Regions from separate parts of the Mycolicibacterium fortuitum subsp. fortuitum genome, predicted to be linked through region 2. Evidence: riboswitches for the same ligand, from Rfam matches in the RefSeq annotation. Region 2 holds a riboswitch; the other holds the start of a gene.

Region 1 (7,710 bases), 2.3 Mb from region 2:
GCACCCGCTGCGCAGGATCGTCCGGACCGACATCCCGGTGGGCCAGTCCCCGGTCAGTTCCTCGACGACCACGTCGGGATAGGTGCTGCCTCCGGCGGTGACGATCACAGTGCCGGTCTCGAACAACCCCGCGAGTCGCACCGTCGCAGCCCGCATGCGGCGCAGGTAGCTGCGCACCTCGGCGACGGCCTGCGGGCTCACATCCTGGCCGGCGGACGCTTCATAACCGGCCACCCCGACCAGTCGGAGCCGCGGACTGGCCGCTGCGGCGCGGGCTACCTCGTCGGTCTCGACATCACTACGGCACCCGGTGCGTCCCCCGGCCATCCCGATCTCGACGCACACGTCGAGGCGCCGCTGCGCACCGGCCAGCGCCGCCGTCATCAACTCGACCCCGGCGAGCGAATCGACCCAGCACACCACGTGGAAATCCGGGTCGGCGTCGAGTTCGGCCGCCAGCCAGGCCAGCCCGGCGGGGTCGACGATCTCATTGGCCAACACCACGTCGCCGACGCCGAAGGCCCGGAACATCCGGACCTGGCTGACGGTCGCGGCGGTCACGGCAGAGGCGCCCGCCCGGAACTGACGAGCCAAAAGCTGCGGGGACATATGGGTCTTTCCGTGTGGGGCCAATTCGACCCCGGCCCCGGCACACCAATTCGCCATTGTTGTGACGTTGTGCACAAGCGCAGATTCCCGCAGCACGCATACCGGCCCGGTCGGACCGGAGCGCCCGTCGCCGAAGAACTCCGGGCGCAGTGAGCTGACCTGCGCCGGAGTCTGCCCCCACCAGGATGCGGGTAGCCCCTTGAACCGCCAGTCCAGCGGCTCGTGGTCGAGGGCCGTCAGCTTGTCGGCGTGCAATTGTGCGCTCACGTGTTCATTTAAGCTGGCACTTTGTGAGCCCAGCCGACCGCGATGACGCGTCCCAGTCCCAGGCCGACCTTCCCGAACAGTTCCGGATTCGTCAGGCCAAGCGGGAGCGGCTGCTGGCTGAGGGCCGCGAACCCTATCCGGTGACCGTCCCGCGAACCCATACTCTCGCCGAACTGCGCAGTGCCTATCCCGACCTGGCCGCCGACACCCAGACCGGGGTGACCGTCGGTGTCTCGGGTCGCGTCGTGTTCGCCCGCAACTCGGGCAAGCTGTGTTTCGCCACGCTGCAGGAGGGCGACGGCACACAGCTGCAGGCGATGATCAGCCTGGCCCAGGTGGGGCAGGAGTCGCTCGACGCGTGGAAGGCCGACGTGGACCTCGGCGACATCGTCTTCGTTCACGGTGAGGTGATCAGTTCCAAGCGCGGTGAACTCTCGGTGCTGGCCGATTCGTGGCAGATGGCGGCCAAGGCGCTGCGTCCGCTTCCGGTTGCTCACAAGGAGATGAGCGAAGAAGCGCGCGTTCGTCAGCGTTACGTGGATCTCATCGTGCGTCCGGAGGCGCGCAGCATCGCGCGTCAGCGGGTGGCGGTCGTGCGGGCGGTTCGCTCGGCGCTGGAACGTCGGGGCTTCCTCGAGGTCGAGACGCCGATGTTGCAGACGCTGGCCGGTGGAGCGGCGGCCCGGCCGTTCATTACCCACTCGAATGCGCTCGATGTGGATCTGTACCTGCGTATCGCTCCGGAACTGTTCCTGAAGCGCTGCATCGTCGGCGGTTTTGACCGGGTTTTCGAGTTGAATCGGAACTTTCGTAACGAAGGTGTTGATTCGACGCACTCACCGGAATTCTCGATGTTGGAGACATATCAGGCGTACGGCGACTACAACGATTCCGCGATAGTCACACGCGAACTTATTCAAGAGGTCGCCGACGAGGCGATCGGTACCCGTCAGGTGCCATTGCCTGATGGCACTATCTACGACCTCGACGGGCAATGGGATACATTGGAAATGTATCCCTCGTTGTCCGAGGCTCTGGGTGAGGAGATCACGCCGGAGACTTCGGTGGAGTACTTGTGGCGTATTGCTGATCGACTCGAGGTCGAGATTCCGCGGGACCGTGGCTACGGACACGGAAAATTGATCGAGGAACTCTGGGAACATGCCGTCGGCGAGAAGCTCTGGGCCCCTACGTTCGTCCGCGACTTCCCGGTCGAGACCTCGCCGCTGACCCGCGCTCACCGCAGCATTCCGGGTGTGACCGAGAAGTGGGACCTCTACATACGCAGATTCGAGCTCGCCACGGGATATTCGGAACTCGTCGATCCGGTAATCCAACGGGAACGCTTCGAGGCACAGGCTCGTGCGGCTGCCGCCGGAGATGACGAGGCAATGGTTCTCGACGACGATTTCCTTGCCGCATTGGAGTACGCGATGCCGCCGACCACCGGCACCGGAATGGGTATCGATCGCTTGTTGATGGCGTTGACGGGGTTGTCTATTAGAGAGACAGTTTTGTTCCCGATTGTTCGCCGTCACAGTAACTGAGGTCGCGGCAACCGAACTGGCGCGATCCATGCGCTGTTGGAAATATGCGTGTTTTGTGGCACATTAGTGCGCGGGTGAAGGATACTCAGGCGTAAGTCACCAATGCGTAAGCGGAAGGGTTCGGTGCGGGGTAATGGCTAAGAAAGTGACCGTCACGTTGGTCGACGATTTCGACGGTGAAGCCACCGCCGACGAGACGGTCGAATTTGGCCTCGACGGCGTCACCTACGAGATCGACCTTTCCTCCAAAAATGCCGCCAAGCTCCGTAACGACCTGAAGCAGTGGGTTGAGGCCGGGCGCCGGGTCGGCGGCCGTCGGCGCGGACGGGCGGCGGGGCCGGCCCGTGGCCGCGGGGCGATCGACCGCGAGCAGAGTGCCGCCATCCGTGAATGGGCCCGACGCAACGGACACAACGTGTCGACCCGTGGCCGGATCCCCGCCGACGTCATCGACGCATTCCACGCCGCAACATAAACGACCGCAACGTAACCGATAGTTGCCAGCTCCGGACCGGTGAGAATTCCCGGTCCGGAGTTTTTCGCTAGTGGCGAACCCCGAACACGTGGATTTCGGAAACGAATCGCCGACCGGGGGCGTTGCTCATCTGCAGCAGTAGATGTGAACAGCTCGAACTGGGTGCATCCCCCTGTGGAACGGACCGCCAACCTCCGCACCCGGGACAGCCGCCCATTAGAGTGGACGGTAGGTACTGCGTGCGGGCTACGAGAAAACCGATATAACGAAGCCGTACGCGGGTATCGCTAGCGATGGAGAGCAGGTAACCACCGATGTTTGAGAGATTTACCGACCGTGCCCGCAGGGTCGTCGTCCTGGCGCAAGAAGAAGCCCGGATGCTCAACCACAACTACATCGGGACCGAGCACATCCTGTTGGGTCTTATTCACGAGGGCGAGGGCGTAGCCGCCAAGTCGCTGGAGTCGTTGGGCATCTCGCTGGAAGGCGTGCGCAGCCAGGTCGAGGAGATCATCGGCCAGGGGCAGCAGGCGCCGTCCGGCCACATCCCCTTCACTCCGCGCGCCAAGAAGGTGCTGGAGCTGTCCCTGCGTGAGGCGCTGCAGCTCGGCCACAACTACATCGGGACCGAGCACATTCTGCTCGGCCTGATTCGTGAGGGCGAGGGCGTCGCGGCCCAGGTCTTGGTCAAGCTCGGCGCCGAGCTGACGCGCGTGCGCCAGCAGGTGATTCAGCTGCTGAGCGGTTACCAGGGCAAGGAAGCCGCCGAGGCCGGCACCGGGGGCCGTGGGGGTGAGTCGGGCAACCCGTCCACCTCGCTGGTCCTGGACCAGTTCGGCCGGAACCTGACCGCCGCCGCCATGGAAGGCAAGCTCGATCCGGTCATCGGCCGTGAGAAGGAAATCGAGCGGGTCATGCAGGTGCTGAGCCGCCGCACCAAGAACAACCCGGTGCTGATCGGCGAGCCCGGCGTCGGTAAGACCGCCGTCGTCGAGGGCCTGGCGCAGGCCATCGTCCACGGCGAGGTCCCCGAGACGCTCAAGGACAAGCAGCTCTACACCCTGGACCTCGGTTCGCTGGTCGCAGGCAGCCGCTACCGCGGTGACTTCGAGGAGCGCCTGAAGAAGGTCCTCAAAGAGATCAACACCCGCGGCGACATCATCCTGTTCATCGACGAGCTGCACACACTCGTCGGCGCTGGTGCCGCCGAGGGCGCCATCGACGCGGCCTCGATCCTGAAACCGAAGCTGGCTCGCGGCGAGCTGCAGACCATCGGTGCCACCACCCTCGACGAGTACCGCAAGTACATCGAGAAGGACGCCGCCCTGGAGCGCCGGTTCCAGCCGGTCCAGGTGGGTGAGCCGACCGTCGAGCACACCATCGAGATCCTCAAGGGTCTGCGCGACCGCTACGAGGCGCACCACCGCGTCTCGATCACCGACGGCGCGCTGGTGGCCGCGGCCACCCTGGCCGACCGGTACATCAACGACCGGTTCCTGCCGGACAAGGCGATCGACCTGATCGACGAGGCCGGCGCCCGCATGCGCATCCGCCGGATGACTGCTCCGCCAGACCTGCGCGAGTTCGACGAGAAGATCGCCGACGCGCGCCGGGAGAAGGAGTCCGCGATCGACGCGCAGGACTTCGAGAAGGCCGCGAGCCTGCGTGACCGGGAGAAGCAGCTGGTCGCCCAGCGCGGTGAGCGGGAGAAGCAGTGGCGCTCCGGGGATCTCGACGTGGTCGCCGAGGTCGACGACGAGCAGATCGCCGAGGTGCTCGGCAACTGGACCGGTATCCCCGTGTTCAAGCTCACCGAGGCCGAGACCACGCGTCTGCTGCGCATGGAAGAGGAGCTGCACAAGCGGATCATCGGCCAGGAGGACGCCGTCAAGGCCGTTTCAAAGGCCATCCGCCGCACTCGTGCCGGCCTGAAGGACCCGAAGCGCCCGTCCGGTTCGTTCATCTTCGCCGGTCCGTCCGGTGTCGGTAAGACCGAGCTGTCCAAGGCGCTGGCCAACTTCCTGTTCGGCGACGACGACGCGCTCATCCAGATCGACATGGGCGAGTTCCACGACCGCTTCACCGCGTCGCGGCTGTTCGGTGCCCCTCCGGGGTACGTCGGCTACGAAGAGGGCGGCCAGCTCACCGAGAAGGTGCGCCGCAAGCCGTTCTCGGTCGTGCTGTTCGACGAGATCGAGAAGGCCCACCAGGAGATCTACAACAGCCTGTTGCAGGTCCTGGAAGACGGTCGTCTCACCGACGGCCAGGGCCGCACGGTCGACTTCAAGAACACGGTGCTGATCTTCACCTCCAACCTGGGCACGTCCGACATCTCCAAGGCGGTCGGGCTGGGCTTCAGCCAGGGCGGCGGGGAGAACAACTACGAGCGGATGAAGCAGAAGGTCAACGACGAGCTCAAGAAGCACTTCCGGCCAGAGTTCCTCAACCGCATCGATGACATCATCGTGTTCCACCAGCTGACGCAGGACGAGATCATCCAGATGGTCGACCTGATGATCGGCCGGGTCGGCAACCAGTTGGCCGGTAAAGATATGGCCATGGAGCTCACTCCCAAGGCCAAGGCCTTGCTGGCCAAGCGCGGCTTCGATCCGGTGCTCGGTGCCCGCCCGCTGCGCCGCACCATCCAGCGTGAGATCGAGGACCAGCTGTCCGAGAAGATCCTCTTCGAGGAGCTCGGCCCCGGCCAGTTGGTGACGGTCGACGTCGAGGGCTGGGACGGCGAAGGCGCCGGCGAGGACGCGAAGTTCACGTTCTCCGGGGCGCCCAAGGCGGCTGGTTCCGACGGCCCGGATCTGGCCAAGGCCGCGGCCTCCGCGGAATAAGGTTCGACACGAGAAATGCCCCCGCCGAAATGGCGGGGGCATTTTTCATGCCTGCCGATGGGAAGTTCTCCTGCGCCGATAGTTACGATGCTGCTGTAATCGACAGGCAAAGGAACCTGGTGAGAATCCAGGACGGCCGCGCCACTGTTAAAAGTCAGACCCTGACCTGTCATGACACGGACTGGGACGCGAATTCCCGGGAAGGACCAGTAGATGACTTTCACCGAAGCGACCAAGAGCCACGCACGGCCGATCGACCTGTCAGCCACCAAGGCGGTGCTCTGGCTGACCCTGACGGCGTTCCTGGCGCTGCTGGCCCTCTACTTCGTCGGCATGGATCAGGGTGCGACGTCGGTGTTCGGCAACAACACCTACGTGCACGAGTTCGTGCACGACGCCCGCCACCTGCTCGGTTTCCCCTGCCACTGACGCAGCGGAGAAACCGAACAAATGGAAAGACAACTCATCGGGCGCGGCATTCTGGCCGGCGCCCTGGCAGGCGTGCTCGCGTTCATCTGGGCGAAGCTGTTCATCGAACCGGTCATCGGCCGAGCCATCGACTTCGAGAACGGCGTCGGTGCGGCGCATGAGGCGGCCGGTCATTCTCACGGCGGCCATTCCCACGGCGGCGAAGAGAGCGCCGAGGTGTTCACCCGCGGTGTCCAGTCGAACATCGGCATGGGCCTGGGTGTGCTGATCTTCAGCGTCGCGATGGGCGCGCTGCTGGCTGTCGTGTTCTGCGTGGTGTACGGGCGGATCAACCTCACCGCACGGGCACTGGCGGCACTGACCGCGGGCGGCATGCTGGTGTCGTTGTGGATCGTCCCGGCGCTCAAATATCCGCCCAACCCGCCGGCGGTGAGCCTCGACGAGACGATCAAGCAGCGCACTCTGCTGTACCTGCTGTTGGTCGCGTTGTCGGCGGCTCTGTTCGTCGGTTCGATCCTGCTGACGCGCCGGCTCACGCCGAAGTTCGGCGTGTGGAACGCCTGCCTGATCGGTGTCGCGGACTACGTGGTGTCCATGGCGGTGGTCTTCCTGATCCTTCCGGGCATCCATGAGACCCCGTCGGCGTTCCCCGGCGACGACCTCTATGAATTCCGGCTGTACTCGCTGGGGACGCAGGTGGTGATCTGGGCGACCATCGGGCTGGTGTTCGGGGCCCTGGCGTCGAAGGTGCTTGAGGGTAAACGGGAGTCTCTCCCAGCGTGAGTGAGGTCGTCCGGCTGACCTTGGTGTCGCATGCCATGACCGACGCCATGGCGGCCGGACGATTCCCCAACGACGAACCGCTGAACCAGTTGGGCCATCGGCAGGCCAATTCGACCGTCGAGCTCGGTGTCGTCGACGCGGCTTACTGCGGGCCCGAGAAACGGGTGCGGCAGACCGCCGAACTGCTGGGTTTGTCGGCGGCGGTCGAACCCCGACTGGCCGACCTGGACTTCGGGAGCTGGCGCGGGACGGTACTGAGCGGTGTCCGGCCCGCGGACCTGGCGATCTGGCTCACCGACCCGACCCGGGCACCACACGGCGGCGAGTCGGTGGTCGATCTCGTCCAACGGGTGCACGGGTGGATGGACAGCCTGGCCTCGGCGCGGGGACGGCTCGTCGCCGTCACCCACCCCGCGGTGATCCGCGCGGCCATCCTGGTGGCTCTCGATGCCCCGCCGAAATCGTTCTGGCGCATCGACATTGCGCCGATGAGCCGTACCGTCATGAATTTCCGCGGTCAGGCCTGGACGCTGCGCAGCGCTTAGGTCTCCACCGGGGCGCCTGTTTCTACCTCGGGGTTGTCGTTCGGCGACGACCACAGCCCTCAGGTAGAAACCGGCGCAGCCTCGTACCGAGCTAACCCACAGGTGCCATGGCGAACGCCCGCTTGGCGATCTGCAACAACCACCCCGCGGCGGTGGGGCTGCGGAACTTCGGCCAGTTCAGCTGGAAACTGAACACCCACGGCTGCCCGGTG
Region 2 (7,710 bases):
GCACCTCCTCGTGCTCGCCGGACTGCCGGTTCACCAACTCCAGGCCGACGAGGTGATCGTCCTCGCCGATGGCATTGACCACCTCGGTGCAGGTACGCACGAAGATGTTGGGGGTCTGCTCGATCTGCTGGATCAGGTAGTACGACATCGACGCTTCCAGCGACGGGCCGCGCACCAGCAGCGTCACTGACTTGGCCTCACGGGACATGAACATCGCGGCCTGCCCGGCCGAGTTGGCGCCGCCGACGATGTAGACGTCCTCGCCCTTGCATTCGGAGGCGTCCGACACCGAGGCGCCGTAGTACACACCGCGGCCGACATAGTTGTTCGGGTTGTCGGGATCGGCCCAACACCCCGGCACCGGGAGCTGGCGGTACTCGACGCCGGTGGCCAGGATGACCGCCCGGGCGCCGATGGTCTCGCCGTCGGCGAAGGTGATGGTGCGGGCTGCGCCTGCGATGTCGAGGGCGACGGCTTCGCGGGTGGTGATCACCTCGGCGCCGAACCGCTCGGCCTGCCTGCGGGCCGAGGTGGCCAGCTCGGCTCCTGACACCCCGGTCGGGAAGCCGAGGTAGTTCTCGATCCGGGAACTGCGGCCGGCCTGCCCGCCCGTTGTGGTGCCCTCGATCAACACCGTCTTGAGGCCTTCGGAAGCGCCGTACACCGCAGCGGCCAGACCCGCCGGGCCGCCGCCGATCACGGCCAGGTCGTACATGGTCAGCGACGGGGTGGTCGACAATCCCAGCATGTCGGCGAGCTCGCCGTCGTTCGGTTCGACCAGCGTCTCGCCGCCCTCGGTGATCACCACCGGCAGCTGCAGGCCGTCCAGCCCGGCGGCATCGAGCAGCTGACGACCCATGGGTTCGTCGGTGGTGAATGCCCGGAACGTGTGCTGGTTGCGGGCCAGGAACTGGCGCACCTCCCAGGACCGCGAACTCCACTGGTGCCCGATCACCTTGGTGTGCGGGATGGCCCGGTCGCCGACCGCGTGCCAGGCCTCCAGCAGGCCGTCGACCACCGGGTACAGCTTCTCTTCCGGCGGATCCCACGGCTTGAGCAAATAGTGGTCCAGGTCGACGACATTGATGGCGTCGATGGCCGCGGTGGTGTCGGCGTACGCCGTCAACAGCACCCGCCGGGCCATCGGGTAGAGGTCCATCGCGGATTCGAGGAATTCGATGCCGCTCATCTGCGGCATCCGGTAGTCGGCGACGAACACCGCGACGGTGTCGCCACGCAGCTTCAGTTCGTTGAGGGTCTCCAGGGCGTCCGGGCCGGATTCGGCGCGCACGATCCGGTACCGCTCGCCGTAGTGACGGCGTAGGTCCCGGGCAACTGCGCGGGACACCGCGGGATCGTCGTCGACGGTCAGGATTACGGGTTTACGGGGCTGGGAGGCGGGGCCGGTCATCGCTGCTAATTATGCGCCCCGCCGCAGCGGCGCGTCGGCCGCCTCGGTGGCCTGTGGCTACGCGACGCAACGACGCGAGCCAACGACGCGAGCCAACTACGCGAGGCAACACTGTGGGTGTCGGCCAATGAGTCAAAGGCCTGCGCCGGCACGGCATGTAAGAATGTCGCCGGTAAGGCGATGACGACAGTGAGGAAGCCGGTGCGAATCCGGCGCGGTCCCGCCACTGTCATCGGGGAGTGACCCTCATCGGCCACGGCTCTCAAAGGGGCTGGAAGGCGAGGCGAACGGTGATCCGAAAGCCAGGAGACTCACGTCATCGCGTCCTGCGATCCGGGGCGGTGTACCCCGAGGAAGCTGATGCACGCCCATGCCCCGTGCGTTGTGGGTGGCACGTGCGCTGATGACGGCGCTGGTCACCATTGCGGTCGCCTCGGCGGCCGGTTGCTCGGCCGAGCACGCCACCGTCACCGACGGCGCGCGTCCCGGTTGCATCACCGGCTTCGATCCGGCCGCCGACTACTTCCCGGACAAATCGACCCTGTCCGAGGCCACCAACTTCCGCCTCGAATACCACCGCAGCTACCAGATCCTGACCGTGCAGCGCCCCTACCTCGGCGGACAGCCGGTGTCGTATGTGCTGGTGCGCTGCGGCGCCCCGGCCCCCGAGCTGACCGGCGAACTCGCACACGCCCAGCAAATCACCGTCCCGGTACGCACTCTGTATTCGGGTTCCACCACCCATCTGGCGATGATCACCGAACTCGGTCAGGCCGATGTGGTGACCGGGGTATCCAGTCCTGCCGAGGTTGCCGATCCGCAGATCCGTAGCCGCATCGATGCCGGCGCGATCGTCGGCTACGCCCCGGGCGGGCAGCTCAACATCGAGTCGGTGCTGCAGGCCGGCCCCGATGTGCTGGTCACCGAGGGCGTGGACGACCCCGGTTATCCGAAGTTGCGTGAGACCGGAATCCCGGTGGTCGCCGACGCCGAATGGCTCGAGCCCACCCCGCTGGGCCGCGCCGAATGGATCAAAATGTTTGCGGCACTGACCAGTACCGAACGCCAGGCCGAGCAGACCTACCGCCAGATCCGTGATGGCTACCACGCGCTGAGCGCCCGGGCCGCCGCGGCCAGATCGGTCGATGTCCTGGTGGGCGCCATGTATTCGGGCAACTGGTCGATGCCCACCGGCGCCAGCTACCCGGGCCGGCTGGTCGCCGACGCCGGCGGGACCTACCCCTGGCTCAGCGACACCGGCGCGCAGAACCGGCAGCTGAACTTCGAATCGGTCTACGCCCGCGCCGGAAACGCACCACTGTGGCTGGTCACCGACAACTGGAACACCGTGAGCGACGCGGCATCCCAAGACAGCCGCTACGGCGAGCTCACTGCCGTCCGCGATGGTCAGGTGTGGTCGGCCACGAAGGCCGTCGACCAGAACGGCCGCAACACCTACTGGGAGCGCGGAACGGCGCGGCCGGATCTTCTGCTCGGCGACCTGGTGGCCATCCTGCATCCCGAGCTGGCACCCGGCCACGACTTCGCGTTCTACCGCCAGGTCCCTCGGTGAGGGCCCGGACTCCGCTGGTTCTGACGGGCCTGGTCGTCGCGGTCGTTGTGCTGGTCCTGCTGAGCCTGGCGCTCGGCCCGGTCCGCGTGCCGCTCGCCGACACCGTGCGGGTACTGCTCGGCGCCGAGGCTTCCGACCCGCGCTGGCAGGTGATCGTGGCGAACATGCGACTACCCCGGGTGCTCACCGCGCTGGCCGCCGGGGCCGCGCTCGGAGTCGCCGGGCTACAACTGCAGACACTGTTCCGCAACACCCTCGCCGATCCCTACATCCTGGGGGTCAGTTCCGGTGCCAGCCTCGGCGTGGCGCTGGTGGTGCTGGTCGGCGGCAGCGCCGGCGCCGGGTTCAGCGCCGGGATGGCCGGGGTCGGCCGCGCCGGGTCGGTGGTCGCGGCCGCGCTGGGTGCCGCCGCGATGCTGACGCTGGTGCTGGCGCTATCGCGCTGGACGCGCTCGCCGGCCACCCTGCTGCTGATCGGGGTGATGCTGGGCGCAGCCAGCACCGCACTGGTGAGCCTTGCGATGGTCTATTCCGACCCGCAACGGGTGCAGCAATTTCTGCTGTGGGGACTGGGCAGTTTCGCCGGAACCGGCTGGGGCGACCTGCGACTGTTACTCCCTCTGGTCGGTGGCGGGCTGGCCACCGCTGCTCTGACGATCCGGCCGCTCAACGCGCTGCTGCTCGGTGAGAGCTACGCCGTGACCATGGGTATCAACGTCCGGCGAGCCCGGATGGTCACGGTCGGGTCGGCATCGGTGCTGGCGGGCGTGACGACGGCATTCTGCGGACCGATCGCGTTCCTCGGCCTGGTGGTCCCACACCTGGCGCGCATCGCCGTCGGGACCTCCGACCACCGCGTGGTGGTACCCGCGGTGACGTTGCTGGGTGCCGTGGCCGCCCTGGCCTGCGGGATCGTCAGCCAGGTGCCGGGCAGCGATCTGGTGATTCCGGTCAACGCGGTCACGGCGCTGGTCGGGGCGCCGGTGGTGATCACCGTGCTGCTGCGGGCCCGGCGAGGCTCGGGGATGCTGGCATGACCAATCCTGCAGTCGAATTGGCCGACCTGAGCATCGGATACCGCCACCGCCGCCAGGTCAGCACCGTGGCCACCGGACTCGATGCGCAGGCCCGCCGCGGCGAGCTCACCGTGCTGATCGGCCCCAACGGCGCCGGCAAATCCACCCTGATCCGGACCCTGGCCGGGCTGCAGCCGGCGCTCGGGGGCCAGGTGCTGCTCGACGGGACCGACCTGACCAAGCTGCCTCGTGACGAACTGGCCCGACGGGTCGGCGTGGTCCTCACCGAACGGATCGACCCGGGCTTGCTGTCGGCGCGGGAACTGGTGGGGCTGGGCCGAATTCCGCACCTGGGCCTGGCCGCCCGGCTGGGTCGCGCCGACGAGGAGATCGTGGACTGGGCACTGGCAGCCACCGGCGCCGGGCACCTGGCGTCGCGGTCGGCCGCGGAACTGTCCGACGGCGAGTGCCAGCGGGTGCTGACCGCGCGTGCGCTGGCCCAACAACCCGGCCTGCTGATCCTCGACGAGCCGACCGCATTCCTGGATGTGTCCGCGCGGGCCGCGCTGTTCGGACTGCTGCGCAAGCTGGCCCGTGACCAGCAGCTGGCGGTGGTGCTGAGCACCCACGACCTGGAACTGGCATTGCGGGTCGCCGACCGGGTGTGGCTGATGGATCGGTCGGGCACCCTCACCGACACCATCGGCGAGGAGCTCATGGTGTCCGGGCGCATCTCGGCGATGTTCGGCAACGACACGCTGCACTTCGACCCGGCCAGCGGCATGTTCACCATCGTCGACGACGGCGACCATCGCACCGCTCGCATCGAAGCCGCTGAACCCTTGCGTTCGGCAGTGACGCGCGTGCTGTCCCGGGAGGGCTGGCGGGACGGAGACAGCGCCGAGATCATCCTCACCGCAACCGATGTCGACACCATTGCCGTGCGCACCATGGCCGGTGCCGAGATAGTGGCACTGCGTGACCTGCCGCAGCTGCTGCGGAGCGTGCCCGCCGGCTCGCACCGCTGCGTGCAGGCCGACCAGGTGGCGTCGGCGCTGGCGCAACTATCCACGGTCAGTTCCTATTTCGCGGTGTCCACCGGGCAGATCCCGGACGGCGACTGGCGCCCGGTCGCCCAGCTGTACACCGACGAGCAGCTGCTGGCCGGCGTGGTCGAGCGGGTCCGGGAGCGCATCGGGGCACCGGATCTGCGCGTCGCGGTGTCGACGTTCTACCTAGGTTTCGCCGCCCGGCTGTGGTCGATCGGTCTGGGCGGGCTCGCCGAACACGGCCTGCTGGTGGACCTGCATCGTGATCAGCTCTGGTTCAGCGAATCCGGCGGCTCGGTGCGCTTGCACCTGCGCCATCCCATCGCCTGGCGGGCAGCCGGTTCCGAACGACTGCTGGTCGACATGGTCTTGCGTGATCACCTGACACCGCTGGCCGCCGCGGTCCGACGGCTCGGCCCGATATCGCAGCGGCTGCTGCTCGGCAATGCCGCCTCCGCGCTCCTGGGCGCCGCCCGTGCGCTGAGCCGGCATCGCGGCGGTGAACTCGCGGCCGAGCCGGGCTGGATTCTCGCACGCGGCCTGTTCGACGACGAACGGCTGAGCGGCACAATATCTTTCAATGGATCGAGCACCGATTATCGGCGCACCAGTTGCTGCCTGTTCTATCGCACGCCCGACGCCGGGTTGTGCGGTGATTGCACGCTGACCCACAAACCCGAGACCGATTCACGTTTGGAGAAGGGATCCACATGACTGACACCACCGCTGAGATCGTCGCCGATCCGCCGATCGTCGACACCGAAGACCGTGGCCGCGAACAGGTGTGGCCGTTGCCCACCGATCAGGACAGCCTGCTGGATCTGCTGCACCTGTGCTTCGACGAGTACTGGGACGAGATCTGGTTCGGGATCATCATGCAGGGTGCCGCCTGGGAAGTGGCCGCGCCCAACGCACCACGCAAGATCGCGATGCTCGACGGTTATGCCACCATCGATTTCGGTCGCTGGCACTTCCACCTGTGCATCGGCAAGCACCGCGCCAGCGGCCGCGAGCTGGGCCAGATCCGCCGCTGCAGCCGCGCCGAGCTGTACCGCTCGATCGGCAAGGAAGGCAACCCGATGTCGTGGGGGGTGCGGCTCTACAACGGGCGCGACGAGCAGATGATGACGGTGATGCTGCCCAACCCGTTCCTCACCAACGACCAGCAGATCCGCGACGAGCCCGAGTGGGGCCAGCTGGAACTGTGGGACAAGCTGCGCGACAAGTACCTCGGGCTGGGCCCAGACCCGTTGGACCGCAGCGGAAAACAGATCCGCTGCGGGGGCTGATCACCGCTTAGCCGTTGTCCCCGTCGGCCGGCCAGGTGTTCGGAAGCATTGGACTGACAGCGCCACCGCCGAACTCGTCCCCGGCCAGCTTGGCAAGCCCGGCCGGTGGCGCGGTGCCCTCGCGCGGGGCGGAACCGGCGAAGCCGAGGCTTCCGGCGCCGCGGTCCGAGGGCATGGCCACCGGATCGGGCGCCAGGTCCTGATCCAGGTACATGTACTTGTGCCCGCGCCCGTGCATCCCGACTTTCTCCCGGCGCCGGCGATGACGCGGTGCCGCAGCATCTTCCTCAGGCTCGGCCACATCAGCTTCGTCGGCGGCCGGCTTGGAGGCCGCCTTCTTGCGGGTTCTGCTCCCCGCCGCGCGACGGGCACCCATGTCCAAGCCGCCGACCATGTACCCGTAGGCGGGCATGGACACCGAAGGTGGGCCAGCCGGCGTCGGCGGCGGGGCAGGCGGCGGTGCGGGAGCTGGGGTAGGCGTCGGCGTCGGCGGCGGGGCCGGCGTGGGGGCCGGGGCAGGGGCCGGTGCAGAAGGCGACGGCTGAGCCATTGTCAGGCCGGCTGACGGCGGCGCGGGCGAAGGCGGCGGCACCACGGCCTCCGTCGTCGCATGGTGCGCCAGCGCCCCGACTCCCAGGCCGCCGACCACTCCGACCGGGGCCAGCGCGGTCGTGGCGGCCAGCGCCGGCAGCAACACGGGGAGCAACGCCGTCTGGGTGATCGTGTAGTTGAGCAACTGGATGGTGTTGCCGATCGTGGACCCGATGATCTCCACCATCACCAGGGGGATGACCACACCCAGGGCCTGGGGATTGAACAGCGCGGTGTACAGGACCGCGATCAGGTCGTCGATGATCACCTTGCTGGTGAACACGATATAGGACACCGGGTCCAGTGGCACCGAGAAGATATAGGCCAGGGTGGCGGGGTTGAGATAGCTCAACGGGTTGCCGGTCCAACCCAGCCACGACCCTGGCACCCCGATTGGTGGCAGCAGATTCGATCCGTTCTGCAGCCCGGCGAAGAAATCGGCCAGCGGATCCGGGATACCGGTGTAGCCGATCTTGTTGAAGAACTCCTGCAGCTCGACGTAGAGCGGATACTGGCTGCTGTCGGGATAAGGCGCTTGGGGGACAAAGCCTTCGAGCCACTTGGCGAAGTCGGTGAACCACTGCGGGGCCTCCGGCGCGGTTTCCGGGGCCGAGTCCGCACTGTCCAGCGTCTTGAGCATCGCGGGCTCTACCTTGAGCATCGGGGGCGCCGCCTCGAGCTGTGGCACCGAGGTCACCGAGGCGTCCGCCGTCGCCTCGTAGGTGGTCATCACCGCGGCGGCCTGTGCCCACATCCGCGCATAGTTGGCCTCGTTCAGCGC

What was found. Region 2 has a riboswitch for cobalamin ahead of MFTT_RS07745 (ABC transporter substrate-binding protein). Riboswitches for the same ligand answer to the same signal wherever they lie in the genome.
Region 1: linked by a shared signal. The riboswitch ahead of MFTT_RS27575 (CbtB domain-containing protein) and the one ahead of MFTT_RS07745 (ABC transporter substrate-binding protein) in region 2 are both predicted to bind cobalamin.

Annotation. Positions count from the first base shown of each region.
Region 1 covers NZ_AP025518.1:5,703,008-5,710,717, reverse strand. Annotated here, with positions in the region: gene MFTT_RS27595 (alanine racemase) at 1-876, opposite strand, end outside; gene lysS (lysine--tRNA ligase) at 900-2,423, shown strand; gene lsr2 (histone-like nucleoid-structuring protein Lsr2) at 2,557-2,898, shown strand; gene clpC1 (ATP-dependent protease ATP-binding subunit ClpC) at 3,213-5,741, shown strand; cobalamin riboswitch at 5,853-5,974, shown strand; gene MFTT_RS27575 (CbtB domain-containing protein) at 5,955-6,170, shown strand; gene MFTT_RS27570 (CbtA family protein) at 6,192-6,953, shown strand; gene MFTT_RS27565 (histidine phosphatase family protein) at 6,950-7,498, shown strand; gene MFTT_RS27560 (serine hydrolase) at 7,590-7,710, opposite strand, start outside.
Region 2 covers NZ_AP025518.1:1,613,026-1,620,735, forward strand. Annotated here, with positions in the region: gene MFTT_RS07740 (NAD(P)/FAD-dependent oxidoreductase) at 1-1,411, opposite strand, end outside; cobalamin riboswitch at 1,558-1,744, shown strand; gene MFTT_RS07745 (ABC transporter substrate-binding protein) at 1,782-2,984, shown strand; gene MFTT_RS07750 (FecCD family ABC transporter permease) at 2,981-4,021, shown strand; gene MFTT_RS07755 (ATP-binding cassette domain-containing protein) at 4,018-5,763, shown strand; gene MFTT_RS07760 (DUF7676 family protein) at 5,760-6,338, shown strand; gene MFTT_RS30975 (PPE family protein) at 6,346-7,710, opposite strand, start outside.